Regions from separate parts of the Gorillibacterium terrae genome, predicted to be linked through region 1. Evidence: riboswitches for the same ligand, from Rfam matches in the RefSeq annotation. Region 1 holds a riboswitch; each other region holds the start of a gene.
What was found. Region 1 has a riboswitch for cyclic di-AMP ahead of ACSEXS_RS09050 (CAP domain-containing protein). Riboswitches for the same ligand answer to the same signal wherever they lie in the genome.

Region 1 (3,696 bases):
TGCTTGTAATCCCACAGATCGACTAACGGACCGATGGTGACATCGAATAATCCTTGGCTATCGTTCGCGTATTGCACCGCCCGGGACAGCACCTCAAAGGTCTCAGGTCCGACTTTCTCAAGCCTCAGGCCTGCGGAGTCGTTAATCCTGCTGACCTCGCTCCCCGGCACGAAACGGCTCAACCGATTTTCCAGCCGCACGGACTCCGCCATGACAGCTTTGAGCGCTTCCTTTGCATTCTTGCCGTAGACCTTGTGTTCCATCACCGTTCCCATTCCATAATCCGTGGTTTGAGCCTCGTCTTGAGCCAACATCAATCCTCCCTTAACTCGACATGGCCGAAGCGTATGAAGAAGTTCCTCTTATCACTAAAATGCGAATGAATACGAAATTATTCATTCATTTTCGGCCAAGCCTTTCATCACAAACTCGGTCAAGTAATCCAGCAGCTGCGGAAAATGCTGTACGCCGACTTCCTCCTTATGCGTATCGACCGTAATGATCGCCGTGAAGAGTGCCATGATCAGCTCCACGTTCAGATCGTGGCGTATCTTTCCCTCCTCCTGCCAACGGCGGAACAAGTCCGCGAAGCTGCCGTAGAGAAAGTCCACTTCTCCAACTCCATTGTCTTCCCGGTATTGGCGTTCCAGCTTGGCAAAGACATCCTTGTTGTACCATTGCTTCAGGATCGGGTTGGCGATCATGCCTTCCAGGTTCCGGGAAAGCAAGGTCTTGACCAAGGGCAGAGGCTCGTCGTTAAAATCCAGATCGTCCATTAACCGATGCTTGAGCTTGACGTTTTCTTCGAGAAAAATCTCCAGAAACAGCTTTTCCTTGGAGGGAAAGTAATTGTAAAAGGTTCCGACCGCCACCCCCGCCTTCCGGGTGATGTCGGAGATATTGGTCTCCTTGAAGCCCCGGGTGCTGAACAGATCCTTCCCGCTATCGTAAATTTGCTGCTTCTTGGCTTCCATTGCGGCCTCCTTCCTCCAGACGAAACCGGGACGGCTTGCCGGAGTGATGCATAATTGGGCATAATGTGAATGAACTAATTTTTATTCATTCAGATCATAGCATGAATTCCAGGATATGTCATGCCCGTTTTCTGTAGAAGCCAACAAAAAACAACCCTTCCGCCGGAAAGGTTGTTTCGGATATTCATGAAGTTAAGGTTGTCTTGTCCTGAGCCTCAATCAATCGGTGAACTCTTGAACCCATGCGCCGTTGTAATAGCCGACGCCGATTTTCTTGTAGTTGGTCTTCAGGATATTGGCTTTGTGGCCGGCGCTGTTCATCCAGGCGGTCATGACCTCCTGGGGAGTGCGCTGCCCCTTGGCGATGTTCTCTCCGGCGTAGGAATGCGGGATGCCGTAAGCGGTCATCATATCAAAAGGCGATCCGTACGTAGGAGACGTATGATCGAAATAATTGTTGACGATCATGTCCTTAGCCTTGTCGACGGCCATCTTGGACAAGGCCGAATCGAAGGTGAGCGGGCTGAGTCCGGCCGCCGCACGTTCCTGATTGACGATCGTGGCCACCTGCTGAGCATACTGCGTCGCCGTATCCGTGGCGGGAGTGCTCGTGGTCGGCGTGGATGGCTTGGTCGTCGTCGGAGTCGAGGGCTTCGTTGCCGGAGCCGAAGGCGTCGTCGCCTTGGACGGGATGGTGATGGTCATGCCGCCCCAAATGATGTTCGGGTTCTTGATCTGCGGGTTGGCGTTAATCAGCGAAGTCAGGGTAACGCCCTGGTTCACGGAAATCTTCCACAAGGTATCGCTATCTTTTACGGTATAAGCGGACGCGGCATGCGCGGAACCGGCCGAGAGAAAAGGCGCGGCGATCAAGCTGCCGGCGAGGGCGACGGTTAACAGGCGGCGAGGCGTTGCGGTTCGGGTTGCGTTCAAATCTGGCACTCTCCTTTGGCGGCCTGCGAGGTTAGCTGACGGATTCGGGAAAAAGTAGAGTAGATTCCCGGCCGCTCAAGTGAGCGGCTTCACCCCAAAACTGGGTTCCCCCGTGCTCCGGTCGGGAGCTTCGGCCTGAATGGGTATTGCGACCGCATTCATTCTATCACAAGGAGAGTGCTAGAGGGCGTGGTAATTACTGGTATATTCTGAGAATCGCCCAATGTACAAGAAAAAAACCGGTTTTCTCGCTTAGAGAGAAAACCAGTTTTGCGGCCCCATTCGGCGGGGAAACCGGATGTGCCGATAATCGTTGACGGCGGGATCGTAGCGGTAGTCCTCCTTCCAAAGCGGCGCGAAGCGTACGCTACGGCGGACCGCCTCGATGAGGAACGCCACTTCCCGGTCGGTCATGACCGGATGCAGCGACAGGCGGACCCAGCCCGGCTTCTCCCGCTGGTTCCCCTGCTCGACCTCCCGCCGGATGCGCCCGGATTCTTCCCGGTCCAGTTGAAACAGGAAGTGCCCGTAGGTTCCGGCGCAGGAGCAGCCGCCGCGCGACTGAATGCCGAACCGGTCGTTGAGCAGGCGGACCATGAGCGGATAATGCACCGTCTCAACGGTGAAGGAAACGATCGGCAGCCGCTCTCTCAGTCCGGCGTCCAGAATCGCCACGCCGGGTATCGCCTCCAGACCGGTCAGCAGGTGCTCCGCAAGCTGATGCTCGCGCTCGCAGATTTCGGCCGCGCCCATCTGCTCCTTGAGCACGAAGGCCAGCGCCGCCTTCGCCGCCTGCAGGTATCCGGGCGTGCCGCCGTCTTCCCGCTCCTCCTGGTCCTCCACGTAGACCGTGCCACCCCACCGGTCCGTCCAGCTTACCGTGCCGCCGCCCGGAAGGTCCGGCACCGGATTCGGGACGAGCCGTGCATCCAGCAGCAGCATGCCGCTTGAGCCCGGCCCGCCGAGAAATTTGTGCGGGGACAAATAGACGGCGTCCAGCCCTTCTTCCGCGTTCGGCGGATGCATATCGAGCCGGGCGTAAGGAGCGGACGCCGTCCAGTCGGCAAAGGCCAGCCCGCCGTGCCGGTGCATCGCCGCCGCCAGCTCGGTCAGCTCCGGCATCACGCCGGTGACATTGGAGCACGCCGTGAAGGCCCCGATCTTGCGCTTGCGGCGGGAATAGCGCCGGAGCTCTTCCTCCAGCCGCGCCGCGCTGACGCGGCCGCCGCTGTCCGGTTCCAGCACCACCACATCGGCGATGGTCTCCTGCCAGGAAATTTGATTGGAGTGGTGCTCCATGTGCGTGACGAAGACGACCGGCTTCTCTTCCTCGGGAAAAGAATCCGGCAAGGCCCATCCCGGCGGCAACCGGAGTCCGAGCATCCGCTGCAGCTTGTTGACCGCCGCCGTCATGCCGTTGCCGCAGAACAACAACAGATCGTCCGGCCCGGCGTGCACGCAGCGCTTGATGACCTGCTTCGCTTCCCGGTAAGCCTCGGTCATGGCCGCTCCCGTGAAGGTGGCTTCGCTGTGGGTATTGGCCGCGTAGGGGCCGAATTCCCGCAGGAGCTTCTCCTCGATCGGACCGTAAAGCCGGCCGCTCGCCGCCCAATCCGCATAGAGAATCCGCTTGACGCCGTAAGGGGACCGGAACGTGGCCCGATCCCCCACAATCTGCCCGCGGAAGCGGGAAAAATGCTGCTCCAGCTCGGTCCGGCTCCTCGTGCTGTTAACCAACCGGCATGCGTCCGTCATCCGCGCTCCCCCTCCATTCGCCCATGTCAGAATA
Region 2 (3,696 bases), 1.2 Mb from region 1:
CCGCTCTATATCGTGCGGGAGGCAAGCGGCTATCCGGCGGATTATGCCGCCGCCGGCCGCGTCGACATCCGTGTCGGCGGCGGGGTACAGCCGCGGCCGGGCCATGATGAAGCGTCGCAAGACAAGGCGGAAGCGACCTATCGCTTCGGGGAAGAAGGCGGGCCCGCAGGGGCTTCGCCCGTCGTCCCGCCGGCTCCCGCCCCGCTGGACCCGGAAGAAGAGCGGCGGCTTAGGATGGAATCGCTGACGGCGAAGCTGCCGCAGGAACGGCTGTTGAACTACGGCGCAGGCTCGGGGCTGGAAGCGGCGGCTCGCGAGGAGGAATGGCCTGCGCCGGGAGAACGGGCATCGGGCCGTTCCTTCGGCGGCAGCACCGGGAATGCCGGCGAAGAGGGTGACGGCAAGTGAATTCGGTTCGCCGGCTTGTTCGGAAATACGAGGACTTCCTGAAATTCAGCGTGGTCGGCGCAGCCAATACCCTGGTCGATTTTGCCGTCTATACCGTGCTCTATCTGCTCGGCGTACCGTTCCGGGTGGCGCAGGTCTTCTCCTACGCGGCTGGGACGCTGAACAGCTACATCCTGAACAAGAGCTGGACGTTCAAAGCGGCGGCTCAGGGATCGGCGGTCGGCATCTCCGATAGCGGCGATGCCTCCGACAGGCCGGTTGGCGCGGAGCGGAAGCGATCTTCAAGCGGAAGGGCGCGCCGCGACTGGGCGCAGGCGGCTCGGTTTCTGACGGTTAACCTGATTACCCTCGGCGTGTCGATCGTGCTGCTCGGCCTGATTAAGGAGCGGCTCGGGGTGAACGCGCTGATCGCCAAGGCGCTGGTCACGGTCGTCACCACTCTGCTCAATTTCGTCGGCAGCAAGCTGTGGGTCTTCCGCAGCGGATCGCCGTCCGGCTTGAAGGAAGGCCTTGTCGGCCGCTCCGGACATTCGCCGGATTGACACGGGTTATCCCATAGGAAGTGTCCGGGGGAACGCCATTGTTCAACCGCAAAAAGACCGGCCGCGGCCGGTCTTTTGTGTCTCTTGCAATGCAGCTAAGGAGAGTGAGCCGGACCCTAAGCATTCGCCGCAACGGTCAGGCGTGCGATTCTATTCGATAGCGGCGCCCAGCGCTTCGCCGCTCTCCGAACGGCCGGCTGCAGCCAGCTCGGCCGCTTTGCGCAAACAGGAAATTTGCCCGACATGGATTCCCTCATGATGCAGGCTGAACGCGAAGAGCTCGCCGATCGTGTGCAGGGGATGCCCCAGCCGCCGAAACGGCTTAACGGCCGGTTCCCCCCAGCGCGGGACATAGATGCGGCGAATCGCTTCCCCTTGCTCCTCCAGCAGCCGGTACAGCTCGGACAAGGGGGGCGGAGGCTGCTTCCAATCGGCCGGCCGGGTTCCGTTGGCGAACAGCCGGAAGAGCGCGGGATCGAGCAAAGGCGGATCTCCCGCAAAGTGGGTGACAACCGTTTCCTGGACGGTAAGGATATGCCCGAATTGCCAGCGTATCGTGTTGGAGAAACCCAATGGCTGAAGGTCCGCCAGTTCTTCCGTCAATCCATCCATCGCTCTCAGGGTTATGCTGCGAACAAGCCTTAGCTGACCAAGCCATTGTTCTTGATTCATCGCGATCCCTCCGGGATGGTTTCTTTCAGTATAGATCAATCCGGGTGTTCGAACTAGCAGGGTTTTTCCATTTCCCAGAATTCTCCGCTAGGCCGGGCGGTTCGGGATGTGGTAGACTCTAGCAAAAGAAGGCCAAAGCTCTCTTCGTTGAGAGAGCGCGGGGGATTTCTTGCCGCATGCCGTTAGGCAGCTAGGGGTGAATCGCAAATGCGAGAGGAGGGCTCCCCCTTCTCAACCCGACAACTAACCTCGCAGGCCGAGCTTGTGGGAGGACGTTTTGAAAAAGTGGAAGACAGGTTTACTGTTCTTGTTGGTAGGTGTAGCTGCCGCCTTGGCGGTTGGGTTGGTTCAAGCGGCGAGGACGCCGCTCGCAGGCGGTTCCGCCGAGGTCGGTGAAGCGGCGGGAACCGGCATCTTGACGGCGCCGGCGTTTGCGGCAATGGAAGCGCCGCCTCTCTTGAAGCTCGGCGCAGCTCTGCCGCTCGGTGCGCCGGCCGCGGCCGAGCCGATGGCCGCGACGCGGGCAATGCCGCAAGCCGCCGCTCCGGCGCAAACCCCGGAAGCGGCGGCGCAGGCGGCCAAAGCGCAGGCGCAGGCGGCCAAAGCGCAGGCGCAGGCAGCAAAAGCGCAGGCGGCCCGCCGGGAAGCGGCCGCGAAGGAGGCGGCTGCGGCTGCGGCGAAGAGCAAGGCCGCTGCGGCAGCCAAGGCCGCCCAAGCGGCCAAAGCCAAGCAAGCCGCCGCCCAGGCCAAGCAAGCGGCCGCCCAGGCGGCAAAGAAGAAGGCGCAGGCGGCCGCCGCTTCGGCACAAGCCGCCAAGCCCTCCAAGGCGCAGTCGGCTTCGTCCGGCAGCAAAAAGGAAGCCGCGCTGTCGGCTTCCTCCCGCCGGGTCGTCTCCGCTTGGGGCGAAGTGCTGACCTTCAAGCGCTCGCTTAAGGTGACGGCGACCGGGTATTCCTCGGCTCCCGAAGAGAACGGGTGGGGGGCCGTGGACTATTACGGCAACGCCCTGAAGCTGGGAACCATCGCAGTTGACCCGGATGTGATTCCGATGGGGAGCAAGGTTTATGTAACGGGCTATAAAGGCAGCGGCCTGCCGGGGAGCGGAATGATCGCTTACGCCCGCGATCAGGGCAGCGCCATCCAAGGCAGCCGGATTGATATCTTCATCCCCGGAGGCAAGCAGGATGCGCTTGACTTCGGCATCCAGTCCGTCCAGGTGTACATACTGGAATGAGGAAGCTCGGTTAGAAGACGGCACGTGTCCCTTGCGGATTCGTTGCCGTCTTTTTGCAGACAGCTGCAACCTTTTTTTTCCTTTCCGCGTTCTATAAGTAGCCCAATTGGGGAAGCACGGAAAACGGGATAAGGGAGTCGATGAGGATATGCGGAGCAAGGGAATGGCGGCCGGACTGCTGTCGGCCGCGCTATTCACGACGGGGGCCCTTCCGGCAGCGGCAGCGGGAAACGTCTCCGAGAACATGGCGGCCAAGAACGCCGCTATGGCATTGGCCGGGGCCGGCGATACGGCCGTCAAGGCCAAGATCGGCAAGGAGGAAGCGCTGGCCAAGCTGAAGGCGGCAATTTCCATACCGGCCGGCTATAAGCTGACGGCCGCCAGCTTCAACGGCGACAGCTGGATTTCCGAGAATGGCAGTTGGCAGTTCCAGTTTGAAAGCGGTTCCGGCAGTCAGGTCTATTCTTACTTGTTCGGTACGATCGACGGAGCGACGGGCCGGCTCATCGGGTACAGCCTCTCCGATCACGATCCCGACAAGCAGGTGGTGTATCCGCCCAAGCTGGATTATGCGGCGGCGAAGGAGGTGGCCTTCGGCCTGCTGAAGAAGATGAACCCCGGGGAAGCGGCCTCGACGATCTACGACGGATCGAATGACGAATCCTATGTGCCGCCGCTGCAGGGGGAAGTGTCCTATTCCTTCCGGTTCGACCGGTCGGTGGACGGCGTGCGGTATCCGACCGACAATATCACCTTTACCATTGACGGATCGGGGGCGCTTACCGGTTATCAATTCGCCTGGCATCCCAGCGCCGCCTTTGAAGCGTCGAAGCCGGCGAT
Region 3 (3,696 bases), 620 kb from region 1:
CCGTCTATATCGACGGGGTCAAGCTGAGCTTCGCCAGCCAGCAGCCGGTCGTCCAGAAGGGACGGACGCTCGTGCCGATGCGGGCGATCTTCGAAGCGCTTGGGGCCAAGATTCAGTACGACGGGAAGACCGGGAAGGTGACTGCGACCAAAAAAGACACCTCGTACGCCACCTTTATCGGCGACAAGACCGTCACCTTGACGCTCGGGTCGACGAAGGCGCACGTCAAGGCTGTCCCCTCCGAGGATTGGGAGGAGAACGCCGTGGACAAGGACGTCATCCTGGACGTTCCCGCGCAGACCGTCAACGGCAGCACGATGGTTCCGCTCGCCTTCATCGGTCAAGCGCTCGACTGTCATGTGAAGTGGGACGGAGCGAAGAATCGCGTCAACATCTACAAGCCGCAGGTGAAGGAGTACTGGTACCAGCAGGATTCGATCACCGGCGAACTGATGGTCCGCTATGATCTGGACACGTATCGTCATCCGGACCCGATTCCGTTGAATAAGGACCAAGTTTACCTGCGGACCATCGGCTACGGGGACCAGAAGGCGGTTGCGTTCTATTCCTACCTGCTAACCCGGATTCCGTCCGACGACGAACAGGGCGAACCGATCACGGCCGATGTGATGGTGGACGGCAAGATCGAGGACGGCCAGTGGACGGGCGATTATGTGCTCAGCCTGGACGACCCGGCGACGGAGGAATGGGATTATTCAGTGGACGATCATATCGTTCTTCCTGCCTATGTCACAAGCGACGGAAAATCGGACCTGAGTACGATTCCGTTCTCAGTGTACGCCGCGATTTACGATGCGGATCAGAAGGGGCTGCTCGACGAGGAAAGCTGAACGGGGCAAAGGCAAACAAAAAATCTCCTGCCGGAGTATGGCGGGAGATTTTTTCGTCGAGCGGCGATCAGCCGGTGAAGCGCAGCGAGAACCCGGTCAGTTGATGCGCCGCCGTATAGAGAATGTACAGCAGCATGAGATACGCAAGGATTGTCAGGAAGATGAATTTCCGTTTCTTGCGCTGTTTCTTTTTCTTTTCCTTGTCGTCCCATTCGTCCTGCTCGTCCAAACGGGCCAACTGCCGGAGCCGTTCTTCCCTGTAGATGGGATCGTTCTTATCCATGCCCGTCCGCCTCCCCCTATCAAGGTATGAAGCGCTTGGGCTGGATATGCCGGGGGGACGGGGAAGGCCTGGTCGGATTTACCACCCGTCAACCTGTGTCAGACGTATATATTTGGTGATATACTATTAATGCAAGCTTCGGCTTGCTTCATAACCTTTTTTTCTCCGATTTTGCCGCCGGTAGTTGGAACCGGCGGATTTTTTTTGTGCCGAGAATGTGACAAAAAATCAAAAAATCCCGGTAGGAGGTTCTTCCTATTATGCCGGGACATCCACCATTTGGCTATTGTCTATGCGTAACTCGCATGATACCCTAGACAATGTGCTGTTATTACTACAATTTGCCGAATCCGGTTCTCGCAGGACCGGTACGGGGGATTTCTTTGTCGGGCTGGCCGGAATGGAGAGCGCACTGCGCTAATTTCGGCGAGCCATTCGACGTAACCAAGCGAAAGGGCGCCGAAGCGCGCCGCCGACGGTAAGATTCGGCAGCTTGGTTAGCGGGGTGAATGCTTGCGGGGTAACCCGTCGAGCTAGGGAGAGCACCTCTTCCCGAATCCGTCAACTAACCTCGGAGGCACTAGGAGGAACTTAAACTGAATAAAGTCACCAAGACCGTCCTGTTGTCGTCTGCCGTCTTTGCGTCCGGACTTCTGTATGCTCAGCAGAGCGAAGCCGCCCAGAGCCCCGTCAAGGTGCAAATCAACGACTCGCTGGTTTCGTTTCCCGACGCGCAGCCCTTTGTCGACGGCAACAGCCGCACCCAGATTCCCGTCCGCATCGTTTCCGAGAAGATGGGATACTCGGTTACCTCTACAGACGTAGGAAACCAAGTAAAGGTTACAATCACCGGCAAAAATCGCACGATCACGCTGACCACGGGCCAAGCCAAAGCCACCGTCAATGGCCGGACCCTTGCCCTCGATACCAAAGCCGTCGTTTCGCAAAATCGTACTTATGTCCCGCTCCGGTTTGTGTCCGAATCGTTTGATACGGAAGTGAAGTGGAATGCCGCCGTTCAGCTTGCCATCGTCGAGGCCGACGGCAAAGAACATGCTCCGGTCATTCAGGCCAAAACCGAAAGCAAGGCCGCTAAGCTTGTCGCAAATTCCAAGCAATACTTAGGCGTTCCCTACATGTGGGGAGGTTCGACCCCGTCCGGTTTCGATTGCTCGGGCTTCGTCCAATACCTGCTGAAGAAGCAGCAGGTTTCGGTTCCCCGGACCGCCGACGGCATGCGTTCCAGTACCGGAACGAGCGTATTCTCGCCCAAGCCGGGCGATCTCGTATTCTTCTCTTCCACGCAAAAGGCGCCGGCCAACCACGTCGGCATCTATATCGGCAACGGTAAATTTATCTCGGCGACCAACTCCAACGGGATTCACATCGATCCCTTGAATACCGGTTATTGGGGCAACCGTTATTTTACCGCCAAACGCGTCTTCTCGTCCTAATACCCCTCCTTACCCCACAGAATCGCACACGAATCGGCCTGAACGGCGTTCCTTCCGGAGCGCCGTTTTTTTCATTCATGGAAGCCCAGGGAGCAGGCAGAAAACGAAGGGATGGCAAAGCCGGGGACAAACGGGTACAATGGGGAACGATGAGATTGCTGCAGGTGGAGGGGAACAGGATGTCCAAATCCTATGAGGTTGTCGTATTGGGCGGCGGAGTGGGCGGTTACACGGCCGCAATCCGGGCGGCTCAGCTCGGCAAGCGGGTCGCCCTGGTGGAGAAGGAAAAGCTGGGAGGCACCTGTCTGCATCGGGGCTGCATTCCGACCAAGGCCCTGCTCCGCAGCGCCGAGGTCTATGCCGAGTTTCGGGAAGCCGGCGAGTACGGCATCGAAACGGACGGCTTCCGGGTCAACATGGGCAAGGTCCAGGAACGCAAGAACCGCATCGTGGAGCAGTTGCACAAAGGCGTTCAATTCCTGATGAAGAAAAATAAAATCGACGTCTATTCCGGGACAGGCCGGCTGATCGGGCCCTCGATCTTCTCGCCGCGGGCGGGAAGCGTGGCCGTGGAGTCGGCGGACGGCGAAACCGAGACGCTGGTGCCCGAGCATCTGATCCTGGCGACGGGTTCGCGTCCGCGCTCGCTGCCTGGTCTCGTTCCGGACGGCAAGCGGATATTGACCAGCGACGAAGCGCTGGAGCTGACAGAGGTGCCGCGGTCGGCGGTGATCATCGGCGGCGGCGTCATCGGCTGCGAATTCGCCTCCCTCTTAAGCGACTTCGGCGCGGACGTGACGGTGGTGGAATACGCCGACCGGCTGCTTCCGCAGGAAGACAAAGACGTATCGGCGGAGCTGGCCCGCCGGTTCAAGAAGGACGGCGTGCGGCTTCTGACCGGCGCCCGCGTGCTGGCCGAATCGGTCCGAACCGAGGAGGACGGGGTCCGCTTGAGCGCCGAGCTGGCCTCCGGGGTGACGGAGCTTACGGCCGACATCGCCATCGTGGCGGTGGGCCGGATCGGCAACACGGAAGGCATCGGCTTGGAAAATACGGACATCATCGTCGACCGCGGCTTTATCCGCACGGACGATTACATGCAGACGGC
Region 4 (3,696 bases), on a different contig from region 1:
ACCGGCGGGGTTGTCCGATGCGACAGCCGCAGGGAAGGAGCGCCGGGCAGGATCGCCGGCGGGAGGGGTGCTGGCGGCGGCCCGCCGGCTGCTCCGGTACGCCGGCGGCAGCAAGCTGCTGCTGGGCATTGCGCTTGTGTTGCTAACGGGCAATCTGGTCTTCGACGTGGGAGTAGCCGTTATTCAGGAGCGGTTCATCGATACGATCAACGGCTCCAATATGGCTGCGCTGCGGCAGTTGACGCTGTATTGCGGAATCGGCAGCCTGGTGCTTACCGCCGGCTTCATGGCTCAGTATTACGCCCGCAACCTGGCGGCGACCCGAATGACGGGAGCGCTGGCCGGGGAGCTCTATGCCAAAACCGGGAAGCTTCCCTTCGGAGTCATCCAGCGGATGCACTCCGGCGATCTCGTGTCCCGCAACAGCAAGGACACCGGACTCGCCGTGAATCTGGTCGGCAGCGTCCTGTTCGATTTGGGCTACAACCTGCTGCTGTGTCTGGTGGCGTTCGTCTATCTCGTCCGACTGAACTTCTGGCTGGCGCTGGTGGCGCTCCTCGCCGGCCCGCTCGTCTTCTTCTGCGGCCGATTCTTCGACGGCCGCCTGCGCAAGCTGGCCCAGGAGATTCTGCGCAAGGAAGCCGAGGTTCGGGGATTGCTTCAAGAAATCCTGCAGGGGGTGCAGGTGGTTCGGGTGTTCGGCATGGAAGACGCCCTGGTCGACCGCTACGTGCAGGAGCGGAACCGGCTGAACGTCATGCTGCGGCGGCGCGCCGTGATGAACGGCCTGCTCTGGCAGTCCTCCACCCTGGTGAACGGCTCGGTGATGCTCGGCTGCGGCGGCATGATGGCTTGGTATGCCATCCGCGGAGAGGCCTCCGCCGGAGGACTCCTCGCGTTCATCCTGCTGATGGGGCGGGTGCAGTGGCCCTTCGTCAACATGTCCCGCACCTGGGGCAGCGTCCAGGAATCGCTCGGGGCCACTGATCGGGTCTTCGGCGTGCTGGAGATGCCGATGGAACCGGGGATGAACCCGGCGGCAGGCCCCGGCTTCGGGCGGGAGGGTCGGCCGGAGCCGGAGCCGAACGAGGCGCCGCCCGCCCTGTCGCTCCGCGGGGTGCAGCTCTGCCATCCGGGAGCGGACGGCGAGCCGCTGTTCCGGGGCCTCGACCTCACGGTGGCCGCCGGGGAGACCGTCGCGGTCGTGGGACCGAGCGGCTCCGGCAAGACGACGCTGGCCCGGCTCGCCTGCGGTCTGTACGAACCGGATGCCGGCACGGTGGAGGTCGCGGGCATTCCGCTCGCGACCCGGCGGGAGGAGGCTCGCTCCAAGCTGACGTATGTGCCCCAATCCCCGTATCTGTTCACGGGAAGCGTGCGGGACAACATCGCCTTCGGCTCGGAGCAAGCCTCCGACGAAGACATCCGCGAGGCGGCCCGGCTGGCCGGCGCCGATGCGTTCATCGAACGGCTGCCGGAGGGCTACGAGACGCCGCTCAGCGAGAGCGGCTCGAACCTATCCGGCGGCCAGCGGCAGCGGCTCGCTATCGCCCGCGCCTTCCTGCGGCAAGCGCCGCTGCTCATTCTGGACGAAGCCACCTCGGCGCTCGACAACGAATCCGAGGAGTGGGTGCAGGAATCGCTCCTGCCGCTCATGCGCGGCCGCTCGACGCTGGTCATCGCGCACCGGCTGTCGACGGTTCGCGGAGCCTCGCGAATCGTCGTGCTGGACCGGGGAAGCATCGCCGAAAGCGGGACGCACGAGGCCCTGATCGCCCAGGGCGGGCTGTACGCCCGGCTCTATGCACTGCAGTTCGCCGGGTCCGGAGGAGAGTCCGCTTCGGCGGAGACCGTCCCGGACGGCGGGCTCTGCCCGCAGGCGGCCGGGTAAAGAGAAAAACTCCGGGAGAACGGGGGGCATCCCGTTTTCCCGGAGCTCTCTGAAGCGCGGCCTTCGAATTCGTTTATCTGGCGATGTCCTGGTACTGGTCATTCGTCAGAATCCGACGCGCGGTGACATACCTCTTGGCATAGTACGATTCGTTCAGCTTGTTCTTGATCACACCGTTGTTGGTGGACGCATGAACGAATACTCCGTCTCCGAGGTAAATGCCGACATGGGAGATTCCGTTTCCGGAGGTGTTGAAGAACACCAGGTCGCCGGCGCGCAGGTCGTCCTTGTCCACGGCTTTGCCTTGCCCCGCCTGGTCCCTGGAGCTGCGGTCCAGAGAGATATCGAAGGCTTTGAAGACATACTGCGTGAAACCGGAACAATCGAACCCTTTGGTGGTGGTCCCGCCGTAATCGTAGTCAATCCCGATCAGCTTGTTGACCTTTGCTTCCAGCTTGCTTGCGGAATCATCGGCGAAAGCGTTTCCGGACAAGAGACCAAGCGACAACACGAAACCGAGCAATGCCAAAACAGCCTTCTTCAAGACAACTTCCCCTTCCAATGCCTACGAGGTTAGCTAAGGGTTCGGTTGAAGGTTCCCTATGATCCTTCTGAAGCAAGATCAATTCACCCAAGACGGTTCCCCCGTTTTCCTTGACGGAAATTCGGCTTATTCCCGATTTAACCCAGCCAGACGCTCCGGATTAAATCAATAGAAAAATCTATTCGCCTTAAATCGCCTGTTTCCTCCCAACTATATTATTATTTTTCGAAAAAAATGTTTCATGGTTTTGCCCAACGGGTAAAAATTCGGGATAACCCGCAAAAAAAGCGAGGCGCCGCAAGGGATTCCGGCGTCTCGCTTTTATTTTACAGAGCTTGGCTTTCAGGGGCCTCAGCCCCTCTCCGCACGCCCGAGGAACACGCCGTGCTGGGCGGTGAGTCCCCAGAGCGACAGGAAGGTGCGGACGAAGGAAAAGGCCTGATAGAGAAGGAAGGTCCACAGTCCGGCATCCCAGAGCGTAACCGTCAGCACGCCCGCGGACAGCAGTCCGGAGAGCAGCAGCAGCACCAGCGCCGCACCCGCCGCCGGAAGCAGCGAGGCGAAAGCGCGCAGGAGCGTTTCGGGCAACGGCCGGTTTTCGGTTTTGCCAAACTGCAAATGCAGGAACAGGAGATGAACGGCATATCCGTAGGCGGCGTAAGCCAGCGCATAGAGCAGATAGGCTTTGGGATCGGAGAGAACGGCGTTCAGCTCGCCGAGCGTGTGGACCTTCGGCAGCAGCCAGATGAGGGGAACCAGGGTGAGCGCCATCTGGGCAACATAGTAGAGGAAGAAGGCCGGCCCCATGGACTTGATGCCTTTAAAAAAGCGGTAGCCGGTGTTGAGCCGGGTGTGGACCAGCGAGTAGAAGACGCCGGCGTTGAGCAGCGGCGTAAGCAGCATGCGGATGGCGAGAAGGAGCAGCAGGCCGTAGAGGTAATCTTCGGCCAGGTCGGTTTTGCCGAGGCGGAACTGCGCTTCCAGGACAAAGAGCTGCGACTGACCGGCGGGACCGCCCGCATCGGGATAGCGGGCGAGCACCGGAAGGACGTGGCTTTTGACGATGCGGAAGAGGGCGAACGCCCAGGCGAACCGGTAGAGAAACAGCGCCACCAGGAGAAACGGCTGGCTCCAGGCGTCGGACCAGGCTTTTTTCAGCAGTCGGAACATGGCTCTCACCTCACCAGGCGACCCCGGATATCAGGGCCTCGATTAATGTTTGCAGGCTCACGGTGAACCGGAGCCCCTGTTTGGCGTTGAC

Region 2: it holds a riboswitch for cyclic di-AMP, as region 1 does, so the genes downstream of both, ACSEXS_RS03605 (3D domain-containing protein) here and ACSEXS_RS09050 (CAP domain-containing protein) in region 1, are expected to answer to the same signal.
Region 3: it holds a riboswitch for cyclic di-AMP, as region 1 does, so the genes downstream of both, ACSEXS_RS05975 (C40 family peptidase) here and ACSEXS_RS09050 (CAP domain-containing protein) in region 1, are expected to answer to the same signal.
Region 4: it holds a riboswitch for cyclic di-AMP, as region 1 does, so the genes downstream of both, ACSEXS_RS14845 (C40 family peptidase) here and ACSEXS_RS09050 (CAP domain-containing protein) in region 1, are expected to answer to the same signal.

What each region holds. Positions count from the first base shown of each region.
Region 1 is NZ_JBPPGI010000001.1:2,034,097-2,037,792, forward strand. Features, by position in the region: gene ACSEXS_RS09040 (FAD:protein FMN transferase) at 1-314, opposite strand, end outside; gene ACSEXS_RS09045 (TetR/AcrR family transcriptional regulator) at 396-974, opposite strand; gene ACSEXS_RS09050 (CAP domain-containing protein) at 1,194-1,907, opposite strand; cyclic di-AMP (ydaO/yuaA leader) riboswitch at 1,913-2,053, opposite strand; gene ACSEXS_RS09055 (aminotransferase class V-fold PLP-dependent enzyme) at 2,160-3,662, opposite strand.
Region 2 is NZ_JBPPGI010000001.1:865,029-868,724, forward strand. Features, by position in the region: partial or broken gene ACSEXS_RS03590 (glycosyltransferase family 2 protein) at 1-30, shown strand, start outside; gene ACSEXS_RS03595 (GtrA family protein) at 405-950, shown strand; gene ACSEXS_RS03600 (DinB family protein) at 1,101-1,622, opposite strand; cyclic di-AMP (ydaO/yuaA leader) riboswitch at 1,743-1,895, shown strand; gene ACSEXS_RS03605 (3D domain-containing protein) at 1,900-2,856, shown strand; gene ACSEXS_RS03610 (S-layer homology domain-containing protein) at 3,005-3,696, shown strand, end outside.
Region 3 is NZ_JBPPGI010000001.1:1,411,492-1,415,187, forward strand. Features, by position in the region: gene ACSEXS_RS05965 (copper amine oxidase N-terminal domain-containing protein) at 1-851, shown strand, start outside; gene ACSEXS_RS05970 (hypothetical protein) at 919-1,134, opposite strand; cyclic di-AMP (ydaO/yuaA leader) riboswitch at 1,467-1,729, shown strand; gene ACSEXS_RS05975 (C40 family peptidase) at 1,758-2,588, shown strand; gene lpdA (dihydrolipoyl dehydrogenase) at 2,768-3,696, shown strand, end outside.
Region 4 is NZ_JBPPGI010000003.1:505,899-509,594, forward strand. Features, by position in the region: gene ACSEXS_RS14840 (ABC transporter ATP-binding protein) at 1-1,891, shown strand, start outside; gene ACSEXS_RS14845 (C40 family peptidase) at 1,965-2,435, opposite strand; cyclic di-AMP (ydaO/yuaA leader) riboswitch at 2,439-2,572, opposite strand; gene ACSEXS_RS14850 (hypothetical protein) at 2,787-3,605, opposite strand; gene ACSEXS_RS14855 (M1 family metallopeptidase) at 3,616-3,696, opposite strand, start outside.